One region of the Brevibacillus ruminantium genome, then DNA from elsewhere that is predicted to be linked to it. Evidence: riboswitches for the same ligand, from Rfam matches in the RefSeq annotation. Region 1 holds a riboswitch; the other holds the start of a gene.

Region 1 (7,680 bases):
CAGCAGTGCCTGGAAGCTCTTCTGAAGGAAAAAGGCAACTGAACGGGGCGCTGACAGAAACAGCGGCAGTCTAGGGCTTTAAACGCTCTTCCTAGATTACCGCTGTTTTCTTTGTCCGGGGCAGAATAAAACTATTTCCGGATTCATTTTAAAAAGCAAGATTTTCTGGCCGAATCTCATACTTATCGTACAGCTCCTGATTCTCACCAATCGGCATTCGAACCATTAGCTCTTTTTCTGCCGAGAAATAATACCAGATGGTAACATCCTCTTTTGGGTCTTTAAGGGATTTGGTAGCGGCGCGCACAAAATAGGCACCTACCATTTTCCCGTCCTGATAGATAACTCTTGGGTCAGGAAGAGAAACCACATTTACCTCATAGCCCAAACCTTTTGCATCATTCTCAGCGGTTTGGACAACCTCTCGCAATCTTTCGAATGACTCTTCCTCAATTTTCAAGCTGTTTTTTGCGATATCGTAAGGCTGTTCTGAACAGCCCGTCATAAGCAAAAAAGCAAAGCTGGCAACAATCAGAAATAGCAAGGCACGTCTCATAATTTTCCCCCTTTCAGCACAACCTATATATTACCATTTTTTCAAATCGGAACAATGGCACGAATCCTCGCTTTTCCCCGCCTTCAAAAAATCAGACCTTTCCCGTTGACAGAATCCTCTCCCCCATGCATAATATCTTCACTTTTGCCCTTTTAAAATTTCAATTAACCATTTTGTTAATTAATCAGGAGGGATAGGATGCAAGACTTGCAGCAGTGGCTTCGCAAACGGGTCACCGTCTCTTACATACCCGGATATGAATTTTTCCTCAGTCTGCACGTGCTGGGAAATCCTGAACACCACACCTCCCGCATCAGTTGGATTCGCGAGACCCAGGATCAGCTCCCCCGCACGCTGCTGCGCGATTTGAAATCATTTGATGTCATTTCCAACCACTTCCTGGAGGTCATGGACTTTTTGTTTCCCTGGGAAGAGAAATACCAGCATTCCGTGGAAGCCGGGCTGGAACGGATTGAGAAGATGAGTCCGGAGGAATTCGTCGAGGCGATGATTGGTCCGATCCACCATCGCCGATTGGTAAAAAGCTGGATCGACGGCCATACTGACAGCGCCTTCGAACAGTTGAAGCCGGAGCATCGGGAGCTGATCCGCCGTCCGTTGCGAGCCCAGCGATTGTTTCTGGAGTTCTGTTACGCCTACTTGCCTTTTTTCAAAGAGGAAGAGCGACGCATCGAGCCCTGGCTGATTCGCTCTGTCCATGAAAGCGTGGAGGTTCTGCAAAAGGACCCGATAGCCTTTCTCTCGCAGATTCATCCGCGCCTGCACATCCGTGATCGGTTTGTCCAGTTTCACAAGGCGAAAACCTATCAGTTCGCCTATGAAGATCTGTCCCATATCCATCTGTTCGTCTCCAGCTTTATTTCGCCGCATCTGCTGCTCGGCGTCTATCCCCAGCGGATTTTGACTGGGATTCAAGTGAACGTGCCGGGGCGGGCAGAAAAACCGGTGATTGCCGCAGACTTTGTGGCCAAAATGAAGGTGTTCAGCGATCCGACCCGCATCGCTATCTTGAAATCCTTGCTCAATCATCCGTACTGTATCCAGCAGTTAGCTTGTTTGCATAAAATCAGCGAACCGGCTGTCGTCAAGCATATGAAGCTGATCGTCGACGCCGGCTTTGCCTGGAGCGAAAGACGGGGGCGGTTTGTCTTCTACCGGGGGGTACCTGCGCGACTGGAAAAACTCGCTGTCGATATCCATGAGTTTATCGACATGCCGGACCCCAGCTTTCTTCTGGAAAACGACACGACGGAACGGGGGACCTAAGATGTATGCCATCCTGCAAGTGGCCAAAGCCACCTTTATCCGCAATACGCGGGTCATGCTTCGAGCTTACCCGTGGTCTTTTGTCATCGGTCATATCCTGGCCGGTGTGTACACCGTGCTGTTTGCTTTTTTTGCATACCAGTATGTATTCGACCGACAGTTGGACCCCCGCTTTGCCAGCTACGCCGGGTCGCCGGACTACCTGAGCTACGCCATTTTGGGCGGCGCCTTTTACTCGTTCGCCGTTTCCACCCTGATGAACGTCAGCCGGTCACTGATTACCGAGCTGCGCGAAGGGACGCTGGAAGCGCTGCTGCTGACTCCTTCTTCCCGCAAAGGCTACTTTCTCGGCAACGTCTCTCAGCAGCTCATGCGGACGATCTTTGAGTTTGCTGTTATTTTGCTGGCTGGTTCGCTGTTTGGTCTGACGCTGGGCGGGGCCAATAGCGGCGGCGCGATCGCGGTGTGGCTGTTTTCGACAGCAGCTTTTTTCTGTCAGGCCCTGGTTTTGGGTGCGCTGATGCTGCGCTTCCGCGATACCTACATCACCCAGAACACGCTGTTTGTGGCTATGGCCTTTCTCTCCGGCGTCACCTATCCGGTGGCGTACCTCCCGGAATGGCTGCAGCCGCTCAGCATGCTGATGCCGCTCACCCCTGCCCTCGAAGCCTTTCGCGCTTGCGTTATTCTGGGAAAACCGCTTGCGACGAGTGCTCCTGCGCTTTTGCATCTGGGAATCCTTTCGCTGATCTACCTGGCACTTGGCACCGCCGCGATCAGGCGCATGGAAAAGCGGGTGCTGGAATCCATATTCGGCTAATTTAGCGCGGAAGCTTGGCTTTTTTCAGGTTGTTTGCGCAATGTGCTCGGCTTTAATCAAGTGTTTAAACACTGTCGTGTGTACGCGTCGGCCGATAGGGCTGACGATACCGGCTTTGGTGTTTCCCCAAGCGGCAGAAACGACTGTAGCTGCCGGATTTTGATAAAAACAGGAGGGATTCGCAGATGTTGATCGTTGACGATGTGCGGAAAATTTACCGGGTAAAGGAGAGAAGCGGCTTGTTTCGCAGCCAATGGCGAGAGGTGGAAGCCGTGGGCGGCCTCTCTTTTCACATGCGCCCGGGGAAAATTATCGGATTATTGGGAATCAACGGGGCGGGGAAGACCACCACGATCAAAATGTGCAGCACTCTGCTGGAACCAACCGACGGAACGATTACGGTAGACGGTTATGATGCTGTACGGGAGGATCGGCAGGTAAAGGCGCTCGTCAACATGATCGCCGGCGGTGAACGAATGCTGTACTGGCGCCTGACCGGAAGAGAAAACCTCCAGTATTTTGCCAGTCTCTACGGGCTGTTTGGCAGCCGCATGACAGAGAGAATCGACTTTTTGCTGGAGCAGGTCGGTTTGACGGAAGCAGCCGATACCCCGGTAGAGCGCTATTCCAAAGGGATGAAGCAGCGTTTGCAAATCGCCCGCGGACTGATCAATGACCCGAAATACCTCTTTCTCGACGAGCCGACGCTCGGTCTGGACGCCCCGATCGCCCGTCAGTTGCGCCGACATGTCAAGCATTTGGCTGCGGAGCAAGGAAAAGCTATCCTTCTGACCAGCCATTACATCCATGAAGTCGAGGAATTATGTGACGAGGTGTTTATCATCGACAAAGGCCGGCTCATCGCCCATGATACTCCGGCCGCACTGACGCGGATGCTGGCACACGGGACCAGACTGGAGGTGGAGATTCCTGCCCTCTCCGACGCTCTCCAGCGTGACCTGCAAAAAATGGTGACCCAGCATGGCGGGACGTGGCACATCGTGGAGACGCCCGCCCAAAGCTGGAGCGTTCTTCTGCAAAGTGAGACGGATATGACAGCTCCCCTGCTCTCCTTGCTGGCTGCCCACCAGTCCCCTGTTCTGCAGCTTCGCACACAGCAGCCTTCACTGGAGGACGTCATTTTGGAGCTGGCTGAAAGGAGAAGCGCATGAAACAGACCTTCCAACTGCTCGCAGCCGAAATCAAAAAAGAGCATCGCCACTCCTTTCACAGCCGGATGGTCTACTTCAGCCTGCTGATCTGGCCTGTCGTCATGTTTGTCACGGCGTATTACTCCTTCGCGCCGTTTCGCATGGGAGCCGACAGCCCGCTCGCCCGCTTCGTCGCCCCCGATCAGCTTCCGCTCTTTCTGTTGACCGGTTATCTGGGGTATATCTTTTTCTGGTGTCTGGTCCAATCTGCTTGGCAGATGAGCTTCGAAAGACAGGCGGGCACGATGGAAATGATCTTTATCAGTCCGGTGAACCGGCTTGTCTTCATCTACGGACGCTCTCTTTCCTCTCTCCTCGAAGGCGTCTGGCTGTTTTTTACCTTTGCCCTGCTCGCCGTGGTGCTTGTCGGCGGTATCCAGATCAGCGGCTGGTGGGCGATTCCGCTCTCCTTTTTGATTCTGCTCAGCTCGGCTGTGGTCTGGGGCGGTTTTCTCAGCGTTTTGTTTCTCTTTTCGCGAGATGCCAGCTTTTTGTACACGGTATTGGATGAACCGATGCTGATTTTTTCCGGCGTCAGACTCCCGCCGCTCGCCTTTCCCTTTTGGGCGAAGCTGCTCTCCTTTTGCTTTCCGCTCACCTATGCGCTTGATCTGATCCGCGCTTTGCTGATGAAAGGCTCCGGTCTGACGGAGCTGGCGCAGGAGCTTTTCCTGTTGGCCGGCGTACTGTCGCTATTGGTGGCAGCATCCGTCTTTTTGTTAAAAAGGGCAGAGCGGCATATGAAGCGCACAGGCAATATGGTCCTTTATTAATCTGTAGATGTTCCAGTAAAGTCAGGACAGTGGTTCCAAATGCTTCAGAAACAAAACCCGGTCATGCCCTTTTCCATCGTAATTGGTGGTGACGGGGACGCCGTCTACCTCGCCATCTCCCATTTCCACCTGAAATCCCATGCGGGTGTGAAAGGCGATCGACACTTTATTCACCGGAGAGGTTACGCATCGGACTGTCCTGCACCCTTTCCGCTTTACTTTCTCAAAAAACAATTCGTACAACTGCTTGGCGATCCCGTCTTTTCGATACGCGGGGTGAACACCGACAAAGTGGATATAGGCCTGGTTTGGGTCCGTCTGCGAAACAAGCCCGATCAAAAAGCCGAGCAATTCGCCCTCCTTTTCCATGACCAGACTGGTGTCCTGAAAATGCTGAAAAAAGAGCTTGGGGAGCATGTCGGCCATCTGCCGTCCTCCCCACCAGTCATTAATCACTGAAATCACTGGTACATAGTCGCTTTCACGTACATGCCGGATGTTCATGGGATTCCCCCTCTTTTTCTCGCCGAGATTATCACAGCCGAGGCTATTTTCGTATGGTTTCATTGTGCTTTTTCTCCTTTTTTGATACATTCTTTTGAATCATTCGAATGGAAAATCTGCGAACGACCCGAGGAGATTTACTGCGAAACAAGCGGGAAAGGCCATTCGGATAGCAACCATGCTTATTCTACCACGAAATGGAAGCAGAAATTGACGATCTGATGATTTCATCCCCCGCCCTGTGGACAAGCCATTAGAAAATGTTTATATTATAAGAGAGAGCGATACCCATAATTTCCCTTCACATTGAGAATATACCTATACACATCATTGAGGAAACGATGATCTGCCGTTTGTACGTGGGCACTTGAATGGCGGGGAGTAAGTAGTGCAACCGACCCTAATCTTCCTGATAGGGTCGGTTTTGATTTTACATGGCAAAAAATTGAAAAATAGGAACACTGGGGGCAAACAATGAACCTGTTTACGAAAAAGCCAAAGTCATGGAAAAACTATTTGGAGTATTCCCATTCGACAAATATCACCCAAGTGGAAGATCACATTCAGGAACGCCTGGCTTTTATGGGGATCACCCAGGACACACTGGATGCGATCAGAGAAGCTTCCCACGTGATTGCGCCGCATAAGTCTGAGATGATCGACCAGTTTTATGCATCGATCACCTCTGTGGAGCATCTCCAGCAGTTGATCCAGATCAATTCTACTGTGGACCGGCTGCGCAAGACCATGGTGCGCTATCTGGATCAATTCCTGCAGGCCCGGATTGACCATGAGTATGTCATGAACAGAGTTACTATCGGACAAGTTCATAGCCGCATTCATCTGACAGCCGAGCATTTCATTTCCGCTCACCATTTGCTCATTCAGGCCATGACTTCGATTCTCATGGAAAAATGGCATCATCGCCCCGATCAAATGATGCGGGCTGTACTGGCTGTGCAGAAGCTGGCCGCATTCGATCAGCAGCTGATCGTGGAAATCTATATGGAAGAAACGTTTAAATCCTTCCTCTTCGGAGTCTCCGACATGCTTAATCACATGACCCAACTGGACACAACAAAGCAACTCATTACTGTGATGGATCAGCAGATCGAGGAGTGTCATAGTGTGACGGCCGCGACAGAGGAAATGAGCGCCTCCATCCAAGAGGTCGCCAACCACGCGGTCAAAGTAGCTGAGGTAACGGACGAGGCCGTTCAATCCGCCGAACAAAGCAAAGAAGTCATCAACAGAGCGCTGGAGGATATCCAAAAGGTTGGTCACGTCTATACCGAAGTTGCTCAACAAGTCCAGCGACTTCACCAAGATATCGGCTTGAACCAGGACGTTATTAAAATCATCCGGGACATCGCCGAACAAACCAATCTGCTCGCACTCAATGCCAGCATCGAGGCGGCCAGGGCCGGAGAGCATGGACGAGGTTTTTCCGTGGTCGCGACTGAGGTGCGAAAGCTCGCTGAGCATACCAAAGAACAGATTTCCCGGATTACAGCCAATATGGAGTCGTTGCAGGAAGTATCCCATCAGGTCATGCAACAAATTGGCGAGACCGGAAAACTGGTGGGCCAGAGCGTCCATGATGCACAATCGGCCGATTCTGCTCTGGAAAAGATTGTGGACGCGATGCAGGGGCTCAGTCAATCCACCTCCCAGATTGCCGCCATGACGGAGGAGCAGTCTTCCACGGTGATGGATATCGCCGAACGCAACTCCACTATTTTTGATTTGAGCACGCATTCGCAGGAGATCTCAAAAGAGACTGCCAAAATTATTTTGGAACTCAGCAGATACATGGATGATTATCGGCAAAGCTTTTTTTCAATCAACGTCAAGTTCTCTTCCAAGGATATTGTCCGCGTAGCGAAAACCGACCACCTGCTGTGGAAGTGGAGAATCTACAACATGCTGCTGGGATTGGAAACATTGAACTCCAACCAGGTCGCCTCACACCATGCTTGCCGGTTGGGAACCTGGTACTATGGAGATTTGCCTGACCAAGTCAAAGGTCATCCCGTATTTGCACAGCTCGAGGAGCCTCACAAAGCCGTGCACACCTATGCCAAACAAGCGGTGCAGTGCTATGAAGAAGACAATATCGCCGGGGCGCAGGCAGCCTTTGAACAGCTTCAACTCGCCTCCAGCCAGGTGATCTCGCTGCTGACGGAATTGGAGGCAGCCGTGTAGGTATTTTTTTCCTTGAAACAAGAAAAAACAAGCCTCCAGCGCACCTTCTGCAAGGTCAGCGTGGGGGCTTGTTTCTTCCAAGGGGATCAGCCAGCCGCTACAGCATCTTCTCCATCATCGTAAACGACCTTCTACAGAAGAGGATGGGGAGCTTTTTCGCTTTGGCCTGACTTTTGACGTGATAGGACAGATTGTGATTGACGAAGTCGGTAAACACTACGATCATTTTTGTGTCTGACGGGATGTTCACTTTGTATTGCGAATGCTTTCTCCCCGTGACATGGTAAATTTGCTGATAACCTCGATCATGCAGCAGATCGGTGA
Region 2 (7,680 bases), 430 kb from region 1:
CAAGCCATTGTCAGCGGAGGAAGTGGAAAAGTCATTTTTCGAGCCATCCAGAATAAAGGGCTTGTAAACGGAAGTTCCAAATTTTAAAACGTATGGAAAACAATTGAAAATGAAGGTAAAATGAGGAGAATCTCATTCTGGCTGCAACAGTAGTGCTAGCGATATTCGTCGTATTGCGAATGTTCATTCCAATCATAGTGTGAAGGGGGCATAACGATTGTTGATTTCTGTTGTCCGGCCAGTAGGGGAGAAGTAACGTTTGGATCGTAGAGGGGAGAGGGCCTTGAAAGCAATTATTGTGGATGATGAGCGGCTTGCTTTAAAGAAAATGGAGAATCTGCTGCGCGAACAAGTGGACTTGGACGGCCGTATCGAGTTGATCGGTACATACAATAATGCGCACGCAGCCTTGGAAGCAGCCAGACGGGAAGAGGTGGACCTGGCTTTTTTGGATATCGAGATGCCGGAGATTAACGGCTTTGAATTAGCCGAGCAACTGCTGAAGATTCACCCCTGTCTTTCGATTATCTTTGTAACCGCTTATCAGGAATATGCAGTCAAAGCATTTGAAATGAACGCGCTTGATTATTTGATGAAGCCTGTCCATCACAGCAGGTTGACCGTGACCCTGCAGCGATTTATGGCCTCCAAAGAAAAAACAGCAAGAAGCACCGAGGAAGCCAAAAAAGCGATGCTCTGCTGCATGCAAAGATTACATTATCAGGATACGCAGGGAAGGACACAGTCGTTCCCGTGGAAAACACTGAAGGCACCGGAGCTCTTTGCTTATCTCGTGTTTCATCGGGATAAAACGGTGAGTAAACAGATTCTGATCGATTTGCTGTGGCCCGACTATGACACCGAGAGAGCGACCACTCAGCTGCATACGGCCATCTACCAGATTCGGAAGATCATCAAGACGGCTGGGCTCGAATTGTCGATCAAGTATATGGATGAAGGGTATCGCTTGGTCTGGGGAGAGGAAAAGCTGGATGTGGACGAGTGGGAAAACGGTGTGCGCCAGGCTCCACCTGTTATGCCTGAGACACTGGATCAGCATCTGGCGATCATGGCATTATACACCGGCAACTACCTGGAAGAGCATCGATACATCTGGGCGGACTACGAGCAGGAACGGATGCGCTTGATCTGGCTGCAGCATGTCAAGCAAATCGCGGAGTGCTTCAAAACGCTTGGACGACATACCGAGGCCATCATGCTGTATCAAAAGATCAGGGAAACTTGCCCCGATCTGGAGGATGGGTATTTTGAGCTGATGAAAATGTATGCGGCGATGAATCATCAGGGTGAGGTCAGGAAACAATTTCAACTCATTTCAAACAGGTTGAAAGAGGAGTTTGACGTTTCGCCCAGCAAAGAATTGATCGATTGGTATGAGCAGTGGAAACCGGGGATGAAAGAGTAAGGGAATCGGGGGAGGGGAGCGAACAAACGATGAAGACGAAACTCGTATCCACTCTGCTTATTCTTACCGGGATTGTGATTCTGTTTTTCCCGAAGCTGTCGGAGCTGTACTATGACTATCAGCAACAAAAGCTGGTCAGGGAATGGCAGAGCACCATGGAAAACATTCATAACGGGGATGAACCCGCACAAGCCATACAGGCAGCCACGAATACATCCGGTGACGTTCACGATGGTGACGTGCAACAGGAGGGAGCAAAAGAGTCCCAGGAGACAGAACTAGATTTCAGCAGTTATCCCGGCATGGAAGGCATCCTGATGATCGAAAAAATCAATTTGAAACTGCCGATTCTGCATGGCGCCACCGATAAAAATATGAAAACGACCGTCGCCAGTATCGCCAATACCGGGAAGGCCGGAGAGATCGGTAACTATGCGATAGCCGGACATCGCAACTACACGTATGGACGAAACTTTAACCGGCTGGATGAATTGGAGCAAAGCGATACGATCATCGTAGATAGCGGAGAAGGCCAGTTTGAATATACGGTCACAGAGAAGCTGTATGTAAAGCCGGAAGAAGTCTGGGTGTTGGAGGCAAATAACGTCGATCGAGAAATCACGCTGATCACCTGCCATCCCATGGAAAACCCGACGCATCGGCTGATTATCAAAGGCAAAGTCATTGATGGTCAGAAAAATGTCGAATAAGAGAGAGAAAAGAGATTCACATTTTGGACGAGCTGTATTACACTGGAAGTAGAAAATAAAAAAATACATCGGATAACTTTCAACCGATAAAGGCAAATCTAATGAAAATTAGAGACGCAAAGCTATAGGGCCTTCCTTAATTTGATTAAGATGGCAGCCAGTTACCGAAAGGAGAGTTTTTTTTATGTTCAAAAAACGCCTTGTGATGATGATGTCTGCTGTTTGTCTCTTGACTGCTCCCATGACGGCGCTGGCCGGTCCATCCACATCGCGTATTGATGCAAGCGAAGCGAGCAAAGGAATTGTAAAAATCGAAAAAGATCCTCAGAAACAAACAATCGAAAAAATTATGATCAGCAAAGGAAATCAACATTTTTATTACAGTGTCACCGACAACAACCGGTTTCCCCTGCAGTTGGGGGATGGTAAATATACAGTCACGCTGCTGGAAAACGTAGCAGGCAGCAACAAATATAGAATGGTAGAAAACAAAGAAGTAATCCGAAACGCTACTGACGAACAGACGGTTTTTCTTCAGCCGATTCAGATGATTTACTGGAACGACCAAATGAAGGCAATCACTAAAGCCAGGGAGCTGACCCAGGGCTTGCAGAGTGACAAAGACAAGATTGCAGCCGTTTACAATTTCATGATTCATAACATCAGCTACGACTTCGAGAAAGCCCAGCAGGTCACCAATGATTATCTCCCCTCGATTGAAGCGACGATGAACGAATCAAAAGGGATTTGTTATGATTACTCAGCGCTATTTGCCGCCATGCTTCGCAGCCAGGGAATTCCCACCAAGCTGATAATGGGCCGCAAACATGATATCAATCAATATCATGCCTGGAACGAGGTTTACCTGAAGGATACCAATGAATGGGTCTTTATCGATACGACCTATGATGCGGCTATGGTAAAAGGCGATACAAAACCGCTGATGATCAAAAATCGTCAAGATTATGTAACGGAAAAACAATTTTAGATCCCAAGTGTGAAAGCAACAACCGCTCAATCTCCATGAAGGAGGTGGGCGGTTTTTTGGCGTCTCGGATATTCAGAATAGATTCAGTTTGATCCTATATAGTTTCCTTGATACACACCGAGCAGGTCGACAGCCAGAGAAAATACATCCCGATGCCAATCGCGCATGGGGAATGGAAAGGAGAGGGGCAGCAGATAAAGAGAGAATCGGTCCAGTTAGCGCCGGAAAAAAGTGAGCTCCGCACAAGGGCCAGCTTGCGATCCGGGACGTTTGCTGATTGGTGTGCTGTGCGAAACGTGCAAGTGAGACAATGGAAAAGGTGGGGTGAAGTTTCCAAGGATGAGGGAACTTAGAAAAGCGTATTATATTTTCATGGTGGCAGCGTTATTTCTGAACCTGTTCTTACCTACTTCATTGGCATTGGCGAATGGAAAGGGAAGCGTGCCGACAGCCTCTGTTCAGGAAAACGCTACGGAAGAAATCTCCGGTGGCGATGGGACAGAGATAGCTCCTGAAGGAGAGTCGGAAGCACCCGGAGGAGAGTCGGAAGCGCCTGGAAGCGAGACGGGAGAGCCTGGAAGCGAGACAGGAACACCTGGAGGCGAGACGGGAGAGCCCGGAAGCGAAACGGGAACACCTGGAGGCGAGACGGGAGAGCCCGGAAGCGAGACAGGAACACCTGGAAGCGAGACGGGAGAACCTGGAAGCGAGACAGGAACACCTGGAAGCGAGACGGGAACACCTGGTAACCCAGAGGTGCCGCCCGGAGAGGTACCAGTTCCTCCGACTGTCCCTGAGGTTCCAGTTGTACCGCCTTCGGATGACAGTGATGGGAAGGAAATCAAGGATAACATCATCACGAGCGTGGCCGTAAAACAGAAAGACAAGAAAACTGGGGAGTACCTAGATATTTCAAAGGACGATATTCGAGCTGACATCGGTGAAGAAGTACGAATCGAATATACGTGGGAACTAGGTGCAGACCACGGGTATAAAGCAGGGGCAACCTTTACCTTCAATCTCCCCGAAGAGTTTAAAACCGAGCAGCCTTTGGATGGTATCCTTAAATTACAGGGTTATCCCGAGGGTGTAGGGACGTATGAAGTAACTCGCGCAGGGACAGTCACCTTCTACTTCAATGAATACATTGAAGAAATATCAGGCGGTTACTTTGAGATCTGGAGAAGCTTTGACGAAAGTAAAATAACAGATGGTACGAAGCATCCCATCAAGTTTACTTATGATGAAACCGTGATCCAGACCGTTCCCGTTCATTTCAAAAATAAAGGCGGCGAGATCAGCAAGAAAGGAACACCCAGGAACCAAAAGGGAACAGAAACAGAAATGAACCCGAGCACCATCGACTGGGTTGTTAATTTTAACAAGGATGAAAGAACGATAAAAGGGGCAGTATTCCAGGATGAACTGCCGGACGGACTTAAAATCGACCTGGCTTCGATTGAAGTGTATGAACTGTCCGTTGACCTGAATGGAAACGTGACAGTGGAAAAGGGCCCTCTGGATGAATACAAGGGCAAGGCAACTGTCACCGGAAACGGCTTCAAACTCGATTTCGGTACCATTGACAAGGCATTCCAGGTGAAATACACCACAGAGGTCGACCCGATCACCACTGCTCCTTACGAGGCAACCTTCCAAAATAAAGTGACGATCTCGGAAGACGGCGAGCCAAAATGGAACGCATATGACAAAGTCCGTGCGAAATTCAGCAAGCCGCTGGAAAAAACCGCCTCGTATAAGTTTGAACAGGATTCAACTACGCATGTCATTACCTGGACCATTCGATACAACTACAACGAGCAATCCATCCCACAAGAGAAAGCATGGATAAAAGATACATTCAGCAAGACTCTGCAAGAGCTGGACACGGAGTCTTTTGAAGTGTATGAAATGGTCATAAAGGATGACGGCAGCGCGGAACGGAAAACCTCCCAACCGCTGGTGAAGGGTACCGACTACATTGTCGATGACACTGTCGAGCATGGCTTCGATCTGAAGTTTCAGCAAGACATCAATTCAGCCTATGAAATTGTCTACAAGACAAAAGCCAAGGGTCGTGTCATTGATTCCCACAATGTAAATAATACGGTCGAGTTGGTAAGCGGTGAGAAGGCATCCAAGGATCAATGGATTCAGCAATTGGTCTTCTCGAAATGGGCTGACAAAGACAGGGACGTAAACTACGCCAAAAAAACCATTACGTGGCATATGAGTCTCAATGACGACAAGCAGGAGATGGAAAATGTCGTCATCATCGATGACTATGCCGGTGAGGGATTGGAGCTTATTCCCGGAACACTTTCGATCAGCGGATTAGAGAAGGGCGAAGATTATATACTGGAAGGTTATCGGGCCAATCCAGATGATCCGGAAGATTACACCAAGGGCTTTACCATTACGTTTCTTAAAAAGATAACGACAAATCACTATATTACGTACGAAACATATTTTGACCCCAAAAAAGTAAACAAGAGTAAATACGTAAACAAAGCCTTGCTGAAGTGGACAGTGGATGGTAAGGAAGTCACAAAAAGGCAGGAAGCTTCCGTTGACGTAGACACCTACACACAGGATAACGGAAAGAAAACGGGAACCTATAATGCTGTGACGAAGGAAATCACCTGGACCATCCATGTGAACTACAATCTGCACGAGATTAACAAAGCGGTGGTTGAGGACTACTACTCAGAAGGGCAAGACTTCGTGCAAGGCTCACTTGAGGTAAAACATCTGGAGCTTACAGGCGGTCGCGACGGAGTAAAGGTTGGGGATACCGTTCCGCAGGACGAATACGATTTCGTACAGTCGAAAAAGGACGGGAAGGACGGCTTTAGCTTAACGTTCAAAAAGCCCATTGACACTGCCTATCAGATCACCTATAAAACAAGTCTGAATGGCAAGCCTGTGAAAAAGCAGTACAACAACGATGCGATTCTGTACGAACAGTCCAATCCATCGGTTCTGTTATTTAAGAAGTCCGCTACGGTTTACCCTCAACACGGCGGAGAGTACCTGAAGAAAACAGGAACTTGGGATGAAGCAAAACAGTCCGACTATGCTGACTGGGAAGTGTACATCAACCGCAGTCAGTCCAAGATTGACGCTGGTGCGACGCTGACCGATGCCTTGTCGGATAATCAAATCTTGCTTCCGGCCTCTTTCAAGCTGTATACGACCGTGGTCGACGAAAAAGGTAATCTGACGAAATTAGCCCTGGTGGATCTGGAGAAAGACAAAAAATATGATCTCAAGATCGACGGGAATACGTTTACACTTACCTTCCTGGAAGAGATGGAGAGCGCGTACGTACTGGAGTATCAGTCGTTCATTAATGTAGAGGACAAAAAAGAAGAGTTTTTGAAAAACAAAGCAACTTTCAAGGGACATTCCTCTGATGATTTTGAAGTCATAGAAGAAGAAAACGTCAGGGTGTATTTTGCAGGAGCAGGGGGCGGTGCCTTCCCTATCGGTAAAGGTGCCCTCACCGTTGTCAAAGTGGATGCTGCGGATGACGAGACTCCTTTGGAAGGAGCCGTGTTTGGGCTCTACGATGATACAGGGAAGATTTTGATTAAAGAGCTGACGACGGATGAAGATGGGAAAGCGGTATTTGAGAACATCAAATTTAAAAAGTACCTGCTTAAAGAACTGTCTGCGCCCACTAACTTCGTAATCTCGAAAGAGTATCGTGATGGGGCAGAAATTGCGTTTAAAGCCTCAAATACTCTCAAGATTTCGAACGAGAAGGGTGAAAGGGACGTTGAGTTAACAAAGGTAGATGCCGACCATCCGGACGGTCCCAAAACACCGCTTCCCGGCGCTGTCTTCAAGCTGCAAGTGCGGGAAAATGGAGAGTTTGTGGATGTCGAGAAATACTCCCGACTCACCACAGGTGAAAACGGAAAAATCCACCTGAACCAACTGGAGCCGGGAGAGTATCAGTTTGTCGAAATAGAGGCGCCAGAGGGTTATGTGCTGGATGCAGAACCGGTTCCGTTCACCATTACCTCCGACCAGACGAAGACAGTATTTGTCGAGAAGGAGAATAAAAGAAATGTGGGCGCCGTCAAACTGAAAAAGGTTGACGAGCACGATGGCAAGGGCTTGAAAGGTGCTGAATTTGAGCTTCAGGATGAGAAGGGCAACAGGGTCATAGACGAACTCCTGACCACAGATGAAAAAGGCGAGCTGTTGGTAGAAGGCCTACAGTCAGGAAACTATCAGTTCGTTGAGACAAAGGCGCCGGAGAACTATCAGTTGAACAAAGCACCGCTGAAGTTCAAGATTGTGGAGGATGCCAAAGTCGAAGTGGTCGAAGTGACGTTTGCCAACAAAATGACTCCGGGTACAGTGAAGCTGATCAAGGTAGAAACCGGTTATCCCGATCACAAATTAAAAGGGGCCAAGTTCAATCTCCTTGACGAAAACAAGAAGCTGCTTATCGCCGGACTGGTAACAGGTGATGAAGGTGAAGTGAGCATCCCTGAGCTCCGACCGGGCGTGTACTACTTCCAGGAGACCAGTGCACCCAGCGG

Evidence for each region. A riboswitch is a leader RNA that binds a small molecule or an ion and turns the genes downstream of it on or off. The one in region 1 is predicted to bind cyclic di-GMP.
Region 2: it holds a riboswitch for cyclic di-GMP, as region 1 does, so the genes downstream of both, NDK47_RS04740 (transglutaminase-like domain-containing protein) here and NDK47_RS02775 (methyl-accepting chemotaxis protein) in region 1, are expected to answer to the same signal.

What each region holds. Positions count from the first base shown of each region.
Region 1 is NZ_CP098755.1:529,417-537,096, reverse strand. Features, by position in the region: gene NDK47_RS02810 (DUF4129 domain-containing protein) at 1-42, shown strand, start outside; gene NDK47_RS02805 (hypothetical protein) at 149-556, opposite strand; gene NDK47_RS02800 (ArsR/SmtB family transcription factor) at 755-1,843, shown strand; gene NDK47_RS02795 (ABC transporter permease) at 1,854-2,663, shown strand; gene NDK47_RS02790 (ABC transporter ATP-binding protein) at 2,849-3,835, shown strand; gene NDK47_RS02785 (ABC transporter permease) at 3,832-4,647, shown strand; gene NDK47_RS02780 (GNAT family N-acetyltransferase) at 4,669-5,151, opposite strand; cyclic di-GMP riboswitch class II at 5,477-5,560, shown strand; gene NDK47_RS02775 (methyl-accepting chemotaxis protein) at 5,626-7,356, shown strand; gene NDK47_RS02770 (DUF2325 domain-containing protein) at 7,454-7,680, opposite strand, start outside.
Region 2 is NZ_CP098755.1:961,839-969,518, forward strand. Features, by position in the region: gene NDK47_RS04725 (EAL domain-containing protein) at 1-67, shown strand, start outside; gene NDK47_RS04730 (response regulator) at 284-1,426, shown strand; gene NDK47_RS04735 (class D sortase) at 1,456-2,136, shown strand; cyclic di-GMP riboswitch class I at 2,218-2,305, shown strand; gene NDK47_RS04740 (transglutaminase-like domain-containing protein) at 2,321-3,124, shown strand; gene NDK47_RS04745 (SpaA isopeptide-forming pilin-related protein) at 3,464-7,680, shown strand, end outside.